Regions from separate parts of the Bacillus sp. FDAARGOS_235 genome, predicted to be linked through region 4. Evidence: riboswitches for the same ligand, from Rfam matches in the RefSeq annotation. Region 4 holds a riboswitch; each other region holds the start of a gene.
What was found. A riboswitch is a leader RNA that binds a small molecule or an ion and turns the genes downstream of it on or off. The one in region 4 is predicted to bind lysine.

Region 1 (4,223 bases), 810 kb from region 4:
ACTGAGCGAAATGTACAACGTTACGCTAGATGAGTTAATAAAAGGGAATCAAAGCTTTAAAGAGAAAATACATATTGATGAAGAAGAGGCGGATTTTGAGAAAAAGAATGAGTTTGGTTTTTATATTGGATGTGGTTTGCTCATTATGAGTGCGTTCATTGAGTATGAAAAAATACAGGTGGTTGTATTAGGAATTGCACTATTCATGATGGTCTTTTACTCGGATGTGAAGAAAATTATTTTCAATGAATATAGATCATTTTTTCAAGGGAAAGAGAGAAACGATATGTGTGATAAGAAGTAAGAAGAGTCAACTATATTTCCTAGGAAAGAGTTTAAAGAATAATTTCATTGTTTTATAATGATTTTTGGATATCGATAATATATTAAAAAGCTGTTTGCGTAGAGTCTTGAAATCTATGCAAACAGCTTTTTATTTATATAGGAAAGAAATAGATTAATATGTTTTTGTAAGTTGCAATAAAAATATTAAATTAGCTCATTTGCACTAAAGGCTCAATTTTCGCCATAAATGATTGATGAAGTGCTTCCACACCTGTTACTAAATGAAGGCGGTCAATAACGACAGACACTTTAATTTCAGATGTACTTACCATTTTAATATGAATATCTTCTTCTTTTAAAGTAGTGAACATATTCGCAGCAACACCTGGATTAGATACCATACCAGATCCTACAATTGATACTTTTGCTAAATGATTTTCATGTTCTACAGACTCATAGTGAAGATCTTCTTGGTTCTGTTCCAATACTTCTAGTGTTTCTTGTAAGTCATTAGAATGGATAGAGAAGGAAAGATGAACAGTTCCTTCATTTGTAATACTTTGAATAATAATATCTACATTAATATGTGCGTTAGCTAACGTAGAGAAAATTATTGAAAGTGAACCTTGTTCCAATCCTTTCACTGTGACACGTGTAATATTATCTTCAAAAGCAATACCTTTAACGATTGATTGTTGTTCCATGTTACATTCTCCTTTTACAATTGTTCCGTTTTCTTGTTCCATACTTGAGCGAACTTCTAAAACGACATGATGATTTTTGGCAAATTCAACAGCACGTGGATGTAATACGCCGGCGCCGAGGTTTGCCAGTTCTAACATTTCATCATAAGAAATTTCATCTAATTTGTAAGCTGTCTTTACAACTCGTGGATCCGTCGTGTATACGCCTGTTACATCCGTATAAATATCACATTTTTTCGCTTTTAGTGCCGCTGCTAATGCAACAGCTGTCGTATCAGAGCCACCACGTCCAAGCGTTGTAATTTCATTTTTTTCACTGATTCCTTGGAAACCAGCTACGATAACAATCGTGCCTTCAGTAAGATAAGACTGAATACGCTCAACGTTAATGTCAGTAATCCGTGCACTACTGTGTACAGATTCTGTCGTAATACCAGCTTGCCATCCTGTTAATGAAATTGCGTTATAACCTTTTGCTTGTAGTACCATTGTTAATAATGAAATAGTTACTTGTTCTCCTGTAGATAGAAGCATATCCATTTCACGTTTACTCGGATTTTCCGCAATAGCGTTAGCAAGTGCTACAAGTTCATCTGTGCTTTTCCCCATTGCTGAAACGACAGAGACGATACTATGTCCTCGTTCATATTCTTCAATAATTAAATTTGCCACATGTTGAATGCGCTCAACACTTCCGACAGAAGTACCACCAAATTTTTGTACAATCGTTTCCATTACGAATTCCTTCTTTCGTCCATTTTTAAGAATAGATTAGGACATATATAAATCCCAATATTCCTGTAGTTACCAGAGAGAAAAACAAAAAACACCATCTCAAATAAGTGAGGATGGTGCTGTTACAGGAAAAGGGAAACAGAAAACGGAGCTAATAAAAAAACCGCCAAAAAAGGAATACCATGAAAATGATATCTCTTTTTTGTAGATAGCTCTTCATACGTACATGTCTGTACATATGACAGTTCTGTTTCTATTCGAAAACAGCCCCAATTGATAAATGCAGAGAAATTTATCAATTTCGGCAACACTTCCTTTCATCCAATTTCATAGACATCTCTGTGTCTCCATTAGAATACTCATAAGTATTGCAACCTCTATCTCACGTTTTAGGCGAGAGTGTTTGATTTATGAAGTTGTTGGTAACATTTGTTTTATAATAATTTAAATTATTCAGGGAATCAAGTGTTTTATATGTATTTTCAAAATTCTTTCTTTTTAGAGATAAAGTTTGTGAAAAATGTAGCAAAATACATATATTACATGTACATTAAAAATATAGAGTGTAGGAGGTCGGAGTATGAAAAGAAAAAGGCCTATTTATGTTGCAACAGAAATGAAAACGACAATAGAGAAATTATGGGAATATACGCAAGAACCAGACCTACATACAGAATGGGATGCTCGTTTTACTGAAATTTCGTATTTAGAGAAAAAAGAGGGAGAACCACAGAAGTTTTTATATAAAACAAAGATAGGATTTGGGCTTGAAATAGGCGGAGAAGGGGAATCGATAGGTGAAATAAGAAAAGAAACTGGTGAACGGATTTCTTCTTTGAAATTTTGGACAGACAATACATTATCACTTATACGAATAGGGCGTGGTTATTGGAAGTATACACCGCATAAAGAGTGTATTCATTTTGAAACGCAATATGATTATGATACGAGATATGGTCGTATAGGAAATGTGATTGATTCATATATGTTTCGTCCATTATTAGGTTGGGCGACTGCTTGGAGTTTTGATGCTCTCAAATTATGGTTGGAAAAAGGTTTGCATCCTAGTTTGCTAATTAGAAGAACGATGACGTATTGGCTCGTTTGTTTTTTATTTGCTTTTGTATGGATATATCAAGGGATAGTGCCAAAACTACTGTTTACTCATTCAGAGGAAGTAAAGATGCTTTCTTTATTAATCGGTTCAAATGAAAGTAGTGTATGTATACTTAAAATAATTGGGGTGTTAGAAATAATTTTCGGTGTCGTATGGCTGTTGCCAATAATAAAACGAAAATTATTTATACTGCATATTATTGTATTACTAGTTTTAACGTTAGCGGCAGGATTTACGAATATCGCAAGCTTTACAGGGCCGTTTAATCCGATTACATTAAATGTTCTTCTAATGGGGTTATCAATTGTCGGTTATATAAATAGTTTCGATTTACCAAGCGCGAAAAATTGCAAGAGGGCGAGAAAGGGACAAGTGTATGGCTAATATGTATGAACGATTATTAGGGGATACCTATAAAAATCTTCATCCTGAATTGCAGAAGCGTTATGCGATTACAGAAGAGAATAGTTTTACAGGGGAAGGAAAGATGGATGAAATTTACGGTGGCTCTTTTTTCGTAAAATTTATATTGAAAATTGCATCGAAGTTTCGAATGTTTTTCTCGGAACGAGGAGAGGAAATTCCATTTACGATACAAAACATAGCTGAGCGAGATGAATATGGACAAGAATTAGTAAGGTGGAACCGTACTTTTTATTTTCATAATAAGAAAAGATATTTTAACGCAGTTATGCAATTGGATGAAAACGAAAATGAAATTGTAGATTATTTTGGCGAACCACATTTACTCGTTTCTACACTGCATTTTCATATCGATGAGTTAGGGGCAATGCATATTTCTTCAAAGGAACAATGGTTTTATATGTTTGGAAGAAAAATGCCGTTACCAAAATTTTTGTATGGTGAGGCAAAAATTGTTGAAAGTTATGATGAAACACTTAAGTGTTTTCGAATTCATGTACAAGTACGAAACCCGTTAATTGGTTCGCTTTTTTCATACAAGGGAACATTTGTAGAAAGGGAATAAACGATATGAAAAATATAATATTTGGGCTTGCTTGTTATGTTGTTTTTCTAATATGTGAGTGGTCGAATATAAATCCTGTTGAAGCAATTATATTATTATCTGTTTTATTATTTATACCGATGTCTTTTTGTATTATTGATAAAAGAACAAGAAATGGATCGTATTTATTATTTTATAAATTCGTATCGTTTTTATATCCAATCGCAGCAATTTGCGCAATGCTAGCTTTCGTCACAAATCACTATTTATTTGCGCTAGTTTGGTTTGTATATACAGGAATTGTTGCGTTATTTGGTGTAAGTAGATTGCTAGAAAGAGGATGGAAGCCGTTAGAGGAGACCGTCATAGATAGTGCGTTTATTTATTTGTTTTTAGGTGGTTTTTGGTTTTTTGC
Region 2 (4,223 bases), 2.1 Mb from region 4:
TGCAAAAACAAAAGAAATAGGGAAGTAAAGAGAATTGTAAAAAAAACGAGCAAACAAAATTGTTTGCTCGCTCTACTTTATTTTAGTTCACATTTATCAAGTGGAATCACTTTTGTTTTCTTTGTAAATTTATATCCTAACCATAGTACTAAGAAGAGCGGTAAACCTATGTAAGAAACGAGTACGCCGTTCCAATCGATTGATTCACCCATAAATGCGCCGTAGTTTTGTCCTAAAATTACGATGACGCAAAGTGTAAATGCGAAGATTGGACCGAATGGGAACCATTTTGCTCTATATGGTAAGTCTTTTAAATCTTTTCCTTGTGCGATATATGCTTTACGGAAGCGGTAATGACTAATTGCAATACCAACCCATGCGATAAAGCCAGACATACCAGAAGCGTTTAATAACCAAATATATACAACACCGTCACCGAATAAAGAAGCGATGAAAGCGACGCTACCAACTACTGATGTTGCGATTAGAGCGTTAACAGGTACACCACGGCTATCTAATTTGCCTAAAAACTTCGGTGCTTTTCCTTGACGAGCTAAATCCCAAAGCATACGAGTTGATGCGTACATGCCAGAGTTACCAGCAGATAAAACTGCCGTTAAAATAACAGCGTTCATAACAGAAGCAGCAAAGGCAACGCCTGCTTTTTCAAATACAAGTGTAAATGGACTTACTGTAACATCACTTGCTGCAAGACTTTCAGTTGTATAAGGAATTAATAAACCGATAACGAGAATTGCAAGGATATAGAATAAAAGAATGCGCCAAAAGATCGAACGAATTGCTTTTGGGATATTGCGTTCTGGATCAGACGTTTCACCAGCAGCTACACCTAATAATTCAGTTCCTTGGAAGGAGAAACCAGCAGCCATAAATACACCGATAATTGCCATGATACCGCCGTTAAATGGAGCATCTGCAACAGTGAAGTTTTTAAAGCCGACAGATTCGCCGCCCATAATTCCAAAAATCATCATGAAGCCGACAACTAAGAAGATAATAATAGTAACTACTTTAATAAGTGCGAACCAATATTCAGATTCACCAAAACCTTTAACAGATAAATAGTTTAAGAGAAAAATAATAGCTAAGCATAATCCACTCCAAATGAGGGAAGGGGTATCAGGGAACCAAAATTTCATAATTAATGTTACGGCCGCTAGTTCTGCCGCAATTGTAATCGCCCAGTTATACCAATAGTTCCATCCAAGTGCAAAGCCAAGTGATGGATCAACAAATTTTGTTGCATACGTGCTAAAAGATCCAGTAACAGGCATGTAAGCTGCAAGTTCAGCTAAGCTTGTCATTAAGAAATACACCATAATTCCAATTGCGGCGTATGCGATTAGTGCACCGCCAGGACCAGCTGAATGGATTACACCACCGCTGGCAAGAAATAGTCCGGTACCGATTGTACCACCGAGAGAAATCATCGTAAGGTGACGAGATTTTAATCCGCGTTTTAATTCACCTTGTCCTTGTGTAGTTTGCGTTTTAGAGGTAGATTGATTTGTTGCGCTATTCATGTTCAACACTCCTTTTCTTGTAGGTTAGGAAGGAGCGGGGGAGAAAAATACAAAAAACCGCCAAAGGAATTAGGCGGAACGTTTCACAAATAACCACCCCATCATACCCTTCCGTTAAGATAGCACCCCACGTTTACACGGTAATTTTGTAAACGTGACAGTTCTGTTCCTTTCGGAGACAGCCCCAGCTCATACTTCCAGAGAAGAAATACAAACTTCGGCAACTTTTCCTTTCAAACGGAGTCAGTGACATTCTCTGTGTCTCGTCCGTTTTACTTTTAAAAGTCGCAACCTCTACCTCATCGGATTGATGAGGATTTATATATTGCTAAGATATTTAACATATGGCAATTGTAATGAGTTTCTGAATATATTGCAAGGAATTTTGTTAGGAAAAGTCAAAAAATATCGGTTATTGTATAGGAAACGCTTGCATAACTCCACCCGAACCTACTATTATGTAGCAATAAACAAAGAAAAAATTGTTATACAAATGTTTCGCAAAAAATAATGAAAAACCCTTTAAAATTAAAAGAAAATTCAGAAAATATAATTCGACATAACGATTGAAGGGTATCACTTCTTTTATTTTGTTCTAAAGAAAAAACATATGTGCAAATTAAAAGATTGAATATTCTTTCTTTTTTGTAGTAAAATTGAAGTACTGTTTAATTAAAAAGGGGACATCGTTATGAAATTAGAAACAGAAAGATTACATATTATCCCGTGTACGGAAGAATGGGTTCAGATTGCGAAGAATCAAGGATACAATAGCGGCCCGCATATTGCAGGGCATGTAGAAAGTGTAAAACAAGACGCAGCTTTATTACCTTGGGGTGCGTGGTATGTCATTCGAAAAGAAGATGACATCGTACTAGGGGATATAGGATTTAAAGGGAAACCGAACGAGAAACGTACAGTAGAAATTGGTTACGGTTTTATTGAGAAATATTGGAATAAAGGGTATGCTACAGAATCTGTAGATGAATTAATAAAGTGGGCTTTCCAGACAGGAAAGGTAGATACAATTATTGCGGAGACACTCCTTGAAAATGCTAGTTCGATTCGTGTATTAGAGAAATTACATATGAAGAGAGTAGATACAACAGATACGATGATTAATTGGAAAATAGAAAAATAAAAAATACCGCTCGATATAGTTCGAGCGGCATTTTTTATCATTATGGTAGCATTTGTTTTTGATCTTTCGGATAGCCGCCTGTTGATGGGTTAGAACGATTGGAATGATTACGGACAGCAATGAAAATAGAAATAATAACGACAAGACCAACTGCCACGTAAGAAAGTGAAATAATAGTTGGATCCACTTTAAATGTTGTAAGTAGTGTACGAATATTCGTAAAGATAATAAGGCCACCAACTAATACCCCAAGTAAATGAGGTGGAACGATACGTACTAACCATGCGGCAATTGGAGCTGCGACAATACCGCCAAGCATTAAGGCGAATACCCAAACCCAGCTTACTTGTTCCCAGCCAAGTGAGATGAAGAAACCAATTGTTGCAGCGAGCGAAACAGGAAACTCACTCGTATCTACAGATCCAATAACTTTTCTAGCTTCATTTCCTCTTGCTAGCAGTACAGGTGTCGTAATTGGACCCCAGCCACCGCCACCAGTTGAATCGACGAATCCAGCGAATAAGCCGAGTGGCACAAGTTGTTTGGCAGACATACGCTTTTTGGAAGTAACAATTTGTTTTTGAATAATGAATCGTAATAAAATATAAACGCCTAAAGTGAATAAAAATATTGAAATGTACGGTTTAATCACATCGCCAGGTAAATTACTTAAAAAACATGCCCCAACAAATGCCCCAATTGCTCCGGGTAATGTTAATCTGGAAACTGTATATTTATCAACGTTTCCAAATTTGATGTGCGATGCACCAGAAGCTGCGGTTGTAACGACTTCAGCTAAGTGAACAGATGCGGATGCTACAGCTGGTGCAATACCAAACATTAATAATAGTGAGGTAGATGTTACCCCATACGCCATTCCAAGTGCCCCATCAATCAATTGAGCGAAAAATCCAATAATAGCAAAGACAATTAATTTCTGCATAAATAATCCCCCTGTAATAATAAATGAAAAAAGCACTTTTCCCGTATGAGAAAAGTGCCTTTGGTTTTTCCAATCAGCAATAATTAAATTTGTTTCATTATAATACATATTAATCATATAAATCAACTGGGTTTTGAAGTTTTTTGAATTGAATGAAAGAAAAATAAAATATACAATAAAAGGATGGAGAGAAAGGGGAGAAGGACTATGTTACGATTTGATCATCTCGTTCACGCAGTGCCTTGTACACCGAAGGAAGCAGCAAAACAAATGCAAGCGAGTGGATTTCATACTGTATTAGGCGGAGAGCATACTACTTGGGGAACTTGGAATAGTTTATGTTATTTTGATTTATCATACATAGAATTTTTAGCTGTGCAGCATGAAGAAAAAGCGAAAGAAGCAGAAAATCCATTAGTACAAGAAACGGTGGTGAAATTACAAAATGGAGAAGGAATGCTACAAATTGCAATTCGAACAGATGCCATTGAAGAATTAGCAGATAAATTTAGTAAATACGGTTTACAAACAATAGGACCATTTGAAGGGAAACGTATGAGAAAAGATGGTCGGCTTTTAGAATGGAAAATGTTAT
Region 3 (4,223 bases), 500 kb from region 4:
AGAAGAAATGGAAAATGGTTTGTTAAAGTGATAAATTTTGTATAGAACGGTTGCGGTAAAGATTTTAACTTTGGAATAGATTGTTCAAAGAACTCTTTATCTTTTAATCCCCAACCAACAGACATTTGTTCCGTACCTACGTAATCATTTAAATTAAAGTAACGGTCATAACCAAGCGCAGGATACATTACGTCACGATTCCAAAACGTTTTATCGTTTGAATGGAAGACAGCAGAAGAATATCCGTATTTCTTTAATTGTTCTGGTGTGGCAGTATACTCATTTGTTGCATGAGTAAAGAATACAGAACCACGGTCTAACGGATAAAGTGAATTTTCAACGATAAATTCAGCATCAGAAGTTTTACCTTGTCCCGTTTGATGATAGAAGTTATCGAAATAAAAACTATCTTTAATAAATTCATTTAAAAATGGAGTAATTTCTTTTCCATTTATTTTTTTATTAATAACAAAACTTTGTGTAGATTCCATTGAAATTAAAATTACATTTTTACCTTTTGCAGCTCCAAATAAGTTTTTATCAACTTGCTTATCTTTTGCATCTGTATAGTTTTTAATTTCAGAGAATCCGTCGCCACTTGCGAATACACGTTCAGCCGAAGACTTAGATTGAAGCGTAATATCAAATAGATGATATGTGTATAACCCTAAATTTTTCACGACAGTTTGACGGTCAAATGAGCGTGAGAACATTTGTGGCTTATAAATAACTGAAACAACAATTTGTAGTGCTAATAACGCAGTTACACCGCTAAAGAAAGTTCTCTTCTCAGATCGTGAAAGTGGTGTTTTATCACCAAATGATGGGAATTTACGTGAAATAAACATTAAAATAATTGCATCTGCAAATAAAAGTAATGTTTTGTACGTAAAGAGCTCTTTTATGCTCGTCCCTAAATCAGCCATATTATTTGTTTGGAATAAAACCGGGAAGGTAACGAAATCGTTATAAAACCCATAAAACATTGCATTTCCAAATAAAATAAATGACAGTATAAAACTAATTCCAATTATAATTCGATTTCGATGCTTAGATGCAAATAAAGCTAAACCGAAAAATAAAAGTAACGCAGCTAGTGGATTAATAAACAGCATAAATTCTTCAAAGAAGTTATCAATTTTAATATCAAACGCTAGCTTGTACACAATATATGTTTTAATCCATAATAAAACGACTGCAACGAGTGCAAATCGTAATTTTGGAAACAGATGTTGTAGCATAATATACTCCTCTCCTAGAAAGCATGACAGTTCTTGCGAGCCGGTTTGATTAGCGCCTCACTTTATATATACGAACAGTCTTTTGTTATTATGATTATTATACTATGAGTATCATTATACGAAAATTAAAGAGGGTTGTGGGCTTTTTTTGCAACAATTGAGTAGAAAAAGAGAAGTAGGAGACAATAAAATAGAATTTCTATGCGCGATTATTGTAATTCATTAAACATAGAAAGTATCGCGTAATGGTGCGGAGGTTATAATGCGAAAATTATTTTATCTTATAATGTGCAGTATTTTTATACTCTTTGCTTCACCGAGTGTATCAGTAGCTCAGTATGATGCACCTCTTATGGAAGATGCACTTTATTCTGTTTTATTTCCGAAAATAAATAAAGCAATTGAAAAACAATATGGGAGTTTGAAACCTTATCAATGTCCTAAAATTATTAGTTTAAAAAAAGTGTATAGTGGTACATATTTATTTCAAACGGTTATTGAAGTGACGAAGTACGAACAGATTGGTGGGAAAATTGTTCCACCATTTGAAAAAGTAACTATTACGTTTAATAATGAAGAAGGCGAATGGGAAGTAACGAAGATAATAGTAAAGCGCTTACCAAATGATACGAAATTAAACTGTAAAAAAACAATATAAAAAATTGTTTGACAAATAAAATGGTCCTTTGGTATTGTTAATAGCAACAATTAGATGTTTGAAAATTAAATAGACTTACCTCATCTACTCTCAAAGGTAGAGGCCGCGATAGGAAAGAGTAAGCTATGGGAGATTTAGTGGAATCTGTGACCATGGGTTGAAAGGGACTATTGCCGAAATATAAGAATAACCACCTTATTCATATATTGGGACTGCATTGAATAAATGTAGTACTGTCATAAGATTTATTTTATGGAGAGCTATTTGGAGATGTTGATGCGGTTTCTTATTTTGAGAAGATAACAACTTGTTTATTTTTTCAATATATATTTTTCCTAATAAGAAACGCGTGTGAACATTGTTCCGCGCGTTTTTTGTCTATCTAAAAGCGTGCTGCAATGAATAGAAGATTGGGGTTATGAGTTTTAGAGGAAATAAGGGAGGAATTCAAATGTATTTACACGGCACAAGCCGAATCAATGGGCAAGGACACTTAGAAATTGGAGGGTGCGATACGACGCAGCTAGCAAAACAATACGGAACACCACTTTATGTATACGATGAAGAGTCTATTCGAGGGAAATGTCGTGCGTTTCATCGTGCTTTTAAAGAAAGTGGTTTCTCTTATCAAGTAGCATATGCAAGCAAGGCGTTCTTGTGCATGGAGATGTGCCGAGTAGCTCGTGAAGAGAACATGTCATTAGATGTTGTTTCGGGTGGGGAATTATATACTGCGCTCCAAGCAGGATTTCCAGCATCACGTATTCATTTTCATGGAAACAATAAAACAGAAGAAGAGATAGTGATGGCTCTTCAGGCGAATATCGGTTGTTTTGTAGTAGATAATTTCTTGGAATTAGAAGTTTTACACGATTTAGCAATGCAACATGGGAAATTTGTAAACATATTAATTCGTGTAACGCCTGGAGTAGAGGCGCACACACATGAATATATTACGACAGGCCAAGAGGATTCAAAATTTGGATTTGGCGTTTCAAATGGTCAAGCGATGCAGGCAATTGGGCTTGCTTTACAAAAATCAAATTATAATGTGTTAGGGATTCATTCACATATCGGATCACAAATATTTGAAACGGCTGGTTTTGTTCGAGCGATTGAAGTTCTTCGTAAATTTTTGGAAGAGGTGAGAGAGCAAACGAACTATGTAGTAAAAGTATTAAATGTAGGCGGAGGATTTGGAATACGCTATACAGAGTCAGATACACCATTAACTCTTGAGACATATGTGCGAGCTGTAACAAGTGCAGTGAGAGAACAATTTACAGTATGTGAATATCCATTGCCAGAAATATGGGTTGAACCAGGCCGTAGTATTGTAGGTGATGCGGGAACGACAATTTATACAGTTGGATCTGTGAAAGAAATTCCTGGCATTCGGAAATATGTATCCGTCGATGGTGGAATGACAGATAACTTAAGACCGGCTTTATATAGCGCTCGTTACGAAGCGATGTTAGCGAATCGAGGAAATGATGAGAATGAGGAACTCGTTTCAATTGCTGGGAAATGCTGTGAGAGTGGAGATATGCTAATTTGGGATATTAATCTACCGAAAGTTGCTTCTTCTGATTTACTAGCAATTTCTTGTACGGGAGCATATGGGTACTCGATGGCGAATAATTATAATCGAATTCGGAGACCAGCCGTCGTCTTTGCGAAAGGTGGCACATCGCAAATTGTTGTGGAACGTGAAACGTACGAAAATATCATTGGGAACGATCGCATACGTATTAAAGAGCTTGTTTAAATAAGGAAAAGGAGTTGTTCGAATGGGCAATTCCTTTTTATAAAGTGAAACTATAATCAGTGGGGGGGATTGCCCGCAAATAGCGGGATAAAATAAAATAATTAAAATATATCGGAAAACTAGGATTGAAAAAAATCAGAATTGTGATAAAATACAAATACAAAGCTTATCAAGAGAAGCGGAGGGAACTGGCCCGAAGAAGCTCGGCAACCTGCTTATAGAAAGCAAGGTGCTAAATCCAGCAAAATGGAATCCATTTTGAAAGATAAGGTAAAATATATTACCGAACAGTCTTTTCGAAATGGGAAAGATTTTTTTTATGAATAAAAAGGGGGGCTGTTCGCGTGAGCGTACGGGAACATTTTGATGAAGTATCTGAGAAAATTCAAGCGATGCTTGCTGATATGAAATATGGTTCAATTACAATTGTGGTGCAAGATGGAAAAGTAATTCAATTAGAGAAAAGTGAAAAAGTACGTTTAAAGTGAAAAGCGCTGACTAGAAAAACTAGAGGCGGTTTTAATCTATTTTAATAGATTAAAACCGTCTTTTTGCT
Region 4 (4,223 bases):
ACGAGCTTGTTGACTTAGTAAAAGCGCAAGTAGCTGAACTATCAGTTGGATCTCCAGAACAAGACAGCACAATCGTTCCATTAATTGACGATAAATCTGCTGACTTCGTTCAAGGTTTAGTTGACGATGCTGTTGAAAAAGGTGCAACAATCGTTATCGGTAACAAACGTGAGCGTAACTTAATTTACCCAACATTAATCGACCACGTAACAGAAGAAATGAAAGTTGCTTGGGAAGAGCCATTCGGCCCAATCCTTCCAATCATCCGCGTTTCTTCAGATGAGCAAGCAATTGAAATTGCTAACAAATCAGAGTTCGGCTTACAAGCAAGTGTCTTCACAAAAGACATTAACAAAGCATTTGCAATTGCTAACAAAATCGAAACTGGTTCTGTTCAAATTAACGGACGCACAGAGCGCGGACCTGATCACTTCCCATTCATCGGTGTAAAAGGTTCAGGTATGGGCGCACAAGGTATTCGTAAGAGCCTTGAGTCTATGACACGTGAAAAAGTAACTGTATTGAACTTAGTTTAATCTTATATAGAAGCTGATCTAGTTTTAGATCAGCTTCTTTTTATTTCACGAGTTGTTTTTCCATAGGTAAATTCACACATTCTACAGAAATTTCATATCCTAGCCAACGCTCAGCAATATGTTCAAATGATAAAACAGAGCCTGTTGTAAAAAATCGATGCTTCGGATTCAAATTGTCAGACAGGATTCCTTTGTGCTGTAAAATTGTGCTTAATTCTATCGCTGTTTCTTCTGCAGAACTAATAATCGTTACATCTTCTCCTAGTTCCTTTTTTATATAGGACTCTAAAAGTGGATAATGCGTACACCCAAGAATTAACGTATCTATATCTTCTTTCGTTAATGGCAGTAAAGCTTGTTTCACTTGCTGCGTTACATATGCTGTATCTTCTAATTGATTTTCTACAACTGTAGCTAAAGTCGGGCACGCGTGACTATGCACTTCCAAATATGTATCAAGCTCGTGTAATGCTTTTTCGTACATATTAGACTGTATCGTACCTACAGTTCCAATTACTCCGATTTCCCCTTTCTTTGTCACTTTAATTGCCGCTCTTGCTCCCGGATGTATAACGCCAATAACCGGAATAGACAGTGCTTCTTGCAGCGCAGTCAATGCAGCAGCTGCAGCAGTATTACATGCTACCACTAGCGCTTTTAACGGAAACTGTTTGAGGAACTCAACCATTTCAAATACGAAAGATTGTACCTCTTCTACACTTCTTGGCCCATACGGACAACGCTCATTATCACCAATATAATAAATGCTCTCTTTAGGCAATTGTCTTATAATTTCACTCGCAACTGTTAATCCCCCAACTCCCGAATCTAGCACACCTATTACTGAATGTTTATGACATACAGACATATACTTCATCCCCTTCTCAATCTTCTAGCGTCAATAACATTTATTATATTATGAAAATTCAATATTACATAATAATCCCTCTCTCTTTTAATCACAAACTCTTCTCTATAATCTGATTATTACTATATCCATTGACGTATAAAAATACATTTGTTACTCTTAAATACGTTAATTTAATATTTAAATCCTCATTCGTATCTCGGTGAGGTAGAGGTTGCAGTCATTAAGAGTATCATTTCAGGAGATGTAGTGGCATTGATGAAGAAATGGGAAAGGAATGATTGCCGAAGTAAGTCGTGTCCACCATGCACACTTGCTGGGTCTGCATTTAATAAGTGCAGAACTGTCACAAACGTTTCGTTTGTGGAGAGCTATCGAGAGGTATGTCGTGGGTTTCTTATAAGATAGAAAGCATGTAGCGGCAGATTACGTGCTTTTTTTGTTTTGTTTGGGACTTCTCTTCTCTAATCGGAAGACATACATATCTCCTCGCTTGACTTGGTTATACTAACTTTGGAGGTATTTTCTATGCAACAAAAAAAATGGGGCTTTTGGGTACTAACAGCTTTCGTTGTCGGTAATATGGTTGGCGCTGGGATTTTCATGGTGCCAAGTACATTGGCACAAACAGCAAGCCCACTCGGTGTCACTTTAGCTTGGTTAACAACAGGGTTTGGTGTTTTAATGCTAGCTCTTGTTTTCGGTAATTTAGCAATTCGTCGTCCTGATTTAACGACAGGACCACAAAGTCATGCATATGCTTTATTCTCAACACCAAAAAAGAAAAAAATGGCTGGTTTCAGTATGGTATGGGGATATTGGGTTGCAAACTGGGCAAGTAACGTTGCTATTATTACATCTTTCGCGGGATATTTATCACTCTTCTTCCCAATTATGAAAGATACACGACTACTATTTTCAATCGGTTCGTTTAACATAGAAGTCGGAAAACTAATTACATTTACGATTTGTTCCATCTTACTTTGGGGAACTCATATTATATTAACTAATGGTGTAAGCGGAGCTGGAAAGCTAAACTTCTTAGCAACAACAACGAAAGTGACTGGATTCCTTTTATTTATCGTCGTTACGTTATTTGCATTCGAAGCTTCTAAGTTTGGACAATGGTACACACCGATGATCGATAAATCAGGTGTATCACATGGTCTTCTTTCACAAGTAAATTTAGCCGCTCTTACAACGCTTTGGGCGTTTATCGGAATTGAATCAGCCGTTCTTTTATCAAACCGGGCTGTTTCTCCAAAAACGGTAAAACGGGCAACAGTTGCGGGATTACTTATTACAGTTGCAATTTACTTAGGAATTACAATTTTAACAATGGGTGTCCTTCACGTTGATACATTACAAGCTTCTGAACGTCCGTTAGCAGATGCACTAAATGCTGCAATGGGTCATGGCGGCGGGAAACTGATGGCATTACTTGCTCTTACTTCCCTATTCGGTTCTATCTTAGGCTGGATTTTATTAAGCTCAGAAGTACCGTATCAAGCAGCAAAAGAAGGTTTCTTCCCTTCCTTCTTCACAAAAACAAATAAAAAAGGAAGTCCAATTTACTCATTACGATTAACAAACATTATGTCGCAAGTATTCTTATTCTCAACATTATCAGGAACTATTGCGGAAGCTTATACATTCGTTATTACCGTATCAACACTGGCCTACCTCATTCCATATCTCGTTTCACCGATCTTCCAGTTAAAATTAGTCGCAACTGGTGAAACGTATAAAAATGAAATGCGGGCAAGAATTACAGATGGTATAGTCGCAGTGATCGCACTTTGCTACGCACTATGGGTTATAAAAACCGGTGCATCCGATATAAAAACGTTCCTTCTCGGAATTGGTTTATTCGTAATTGGATTTGCTTTCTATCCATTAATGAATCGTGATCAGAAAAAAAATAACGAAAAGAAAAACGGGCAAGTTGCATAACGCAATTTGCTCGTTTTTTCTTTTGTAAAACATATATAATAGAACAAAGAGGTGAAAAACATGTCAATTGAATCACTATGGAGCAGTCGCTTCCAACAACATATGCAAAATATCATTACATACTTTGCACGTATGATTAACGGTTTATTATATAGCTTTATCTTTATTTCATGCGTTGGCGCATATTATTATGCTCAGTTTCTAAAAGCATCTCCTTCTAAAGGAATATCTCTCATACTCATAACGACCGTTCTTACATTTATTATAATGAGATGTCCCATTCGCACCTTTATTCAAAAACCTGATGCTGTCTATTTGCTTGCATTAGAAGAGAAACTAACATCTTATTTTAAAAAATCTCTTCTATATAATTACATCATTCAGATTTTCCCATTATTATTTACGTTCCTTATTCTCGTTCCGCTGGCTATGCAATCATTACAATTAACTGTACCGTTCTTATGTACAATCTTTATCGTTTTAATGATTACGAAAGCTTGGAACCTGTACATATATTGGATGTGGCGTGATAGCCATGAAAAAAACATATGGTTCATTATTCGTATTGCTTGTAACGTCCTAATCATTTACATGCTATTTTACTCGGCACATGTTCTCATATTAGGCGGATTGCTCTTACTACTTGCTTTCCTACTTCTATATACGAAAAAACAGCCTACAAAACGAATACCGTGGGATTACATAATCGAGCAAGAAGAAAAAATGGATGTTCGCTTTTATCAATTTGCTAGCATCTTTACTGATGTTCCGCAACTTAATAAGCAAGTAAACAAAAGAAAATGGCTTACAAATTGGATTGAACCTTTATTACATAAAAAACGAGCAACTTTCTTCTATTTACATAC

Region 1: another riboswitch for lysine. It lies ahead of A6J74_RS08040 (aspartate kinase); the one in region 4 lies ahead of A6J74_RS12525 (amino acid permease).
Region 2: another riboswitch for lysine. It lies ahead of A6J74_RS29505 (amino acid permease); the one in region 4 lies ahead of A6J74_RS12525 (amino acid permease).
Region 3: another riboswitch for lysine. It lies ahead of lysA (diaminopimelate decarboxylase); the one in region 4 lies ahead of A6J74_RS12525 (amino acid permease).

Annotation. Positions count from the first base shown of each region.
Region 1 covers NZ_CP020437.2:1,257,624-1,261,846, reverse strand. Annotated here, with positions in the region: gene A6J74_RS08045 (helix-turn-helix domain-containing protein) at 1-304, shown strand, start outside; gene A6J74_RS08040 (aspartate kinase) at 495-1,724, opposite strand; lysine riboswitch at 1,926-2,112, opposite strand; gene A6J74_RS08030 (DoxX-like family protein) at 2,305-3,225, shown strand; gene A6J74_RS08025 (DUF4166 domain-containing protein) at 3,218-3,829, shown strand; gene A6J74_RS08020 (YndJ family protein) at 3,835-4,223, shown strand, end outside.
Region 2 covers NZ_CP020437.2:5,256,965-5,261,187, forward strand. Annotated here, with positions in the region: gene A6J74_RS29505 (amino acid permease) at 78-1,544, opposite strand; lysine riboswitch at 1,657-1,849, opposite strand; gene A6J74_RS29510 (GNAT family N-acetyltransferase) at 2,236-2,685, shown strand; gene A6J74_RS29515 (sulfite exporter TauE/SafE family protein) at 2,726-3,736, opposite strand; gene A6J74_RS29520 (VOC family protein) at 3,836-4,223, shown strand, end outside.
Region 3 covers NZ_CP020437.2:1,569,767-1,573,989, reverse strand. Annotated here, with positions in the region: gene A6J74_RS09715 (LTA synthase family protein) at 1-1,241, opposite strand, end outside; gene A6J74_RS09710 (DUF3888 domain-containing protein) at 1,504-1,899, shown strand; lysine riboswitch at 1,989-2,170, shown strand; gene lysA (diaminopimelate decarboxylase) at 2,351-3,667, shown strand; SAM riboswitch class I at 3,831-3,939, shown strand; gene A6J74_RS09700 (YezD family protein) at 4,012-4,155, shown strand.
Region 4 covers NZ_CP020437.2:2,069,364-2,073,586, forward strand. Annotated here, with positions in the region: gene gapN (NADP-dependent glyceraldehyde-3-phosphate dehydrogenase) at 1-536, shown strand, start outside; gene racE (glutamate racemase) at 577-1,404, opposite strand; lysine riboswitch at 1,605-1,786, shown strand; gene A6J74_RS12525 (amino acid permease) at 1,933-3,357, shown strand; gene A6J74_RS12530 (ABC transporter permease) at 3,418-4,223, shown strand, end outside.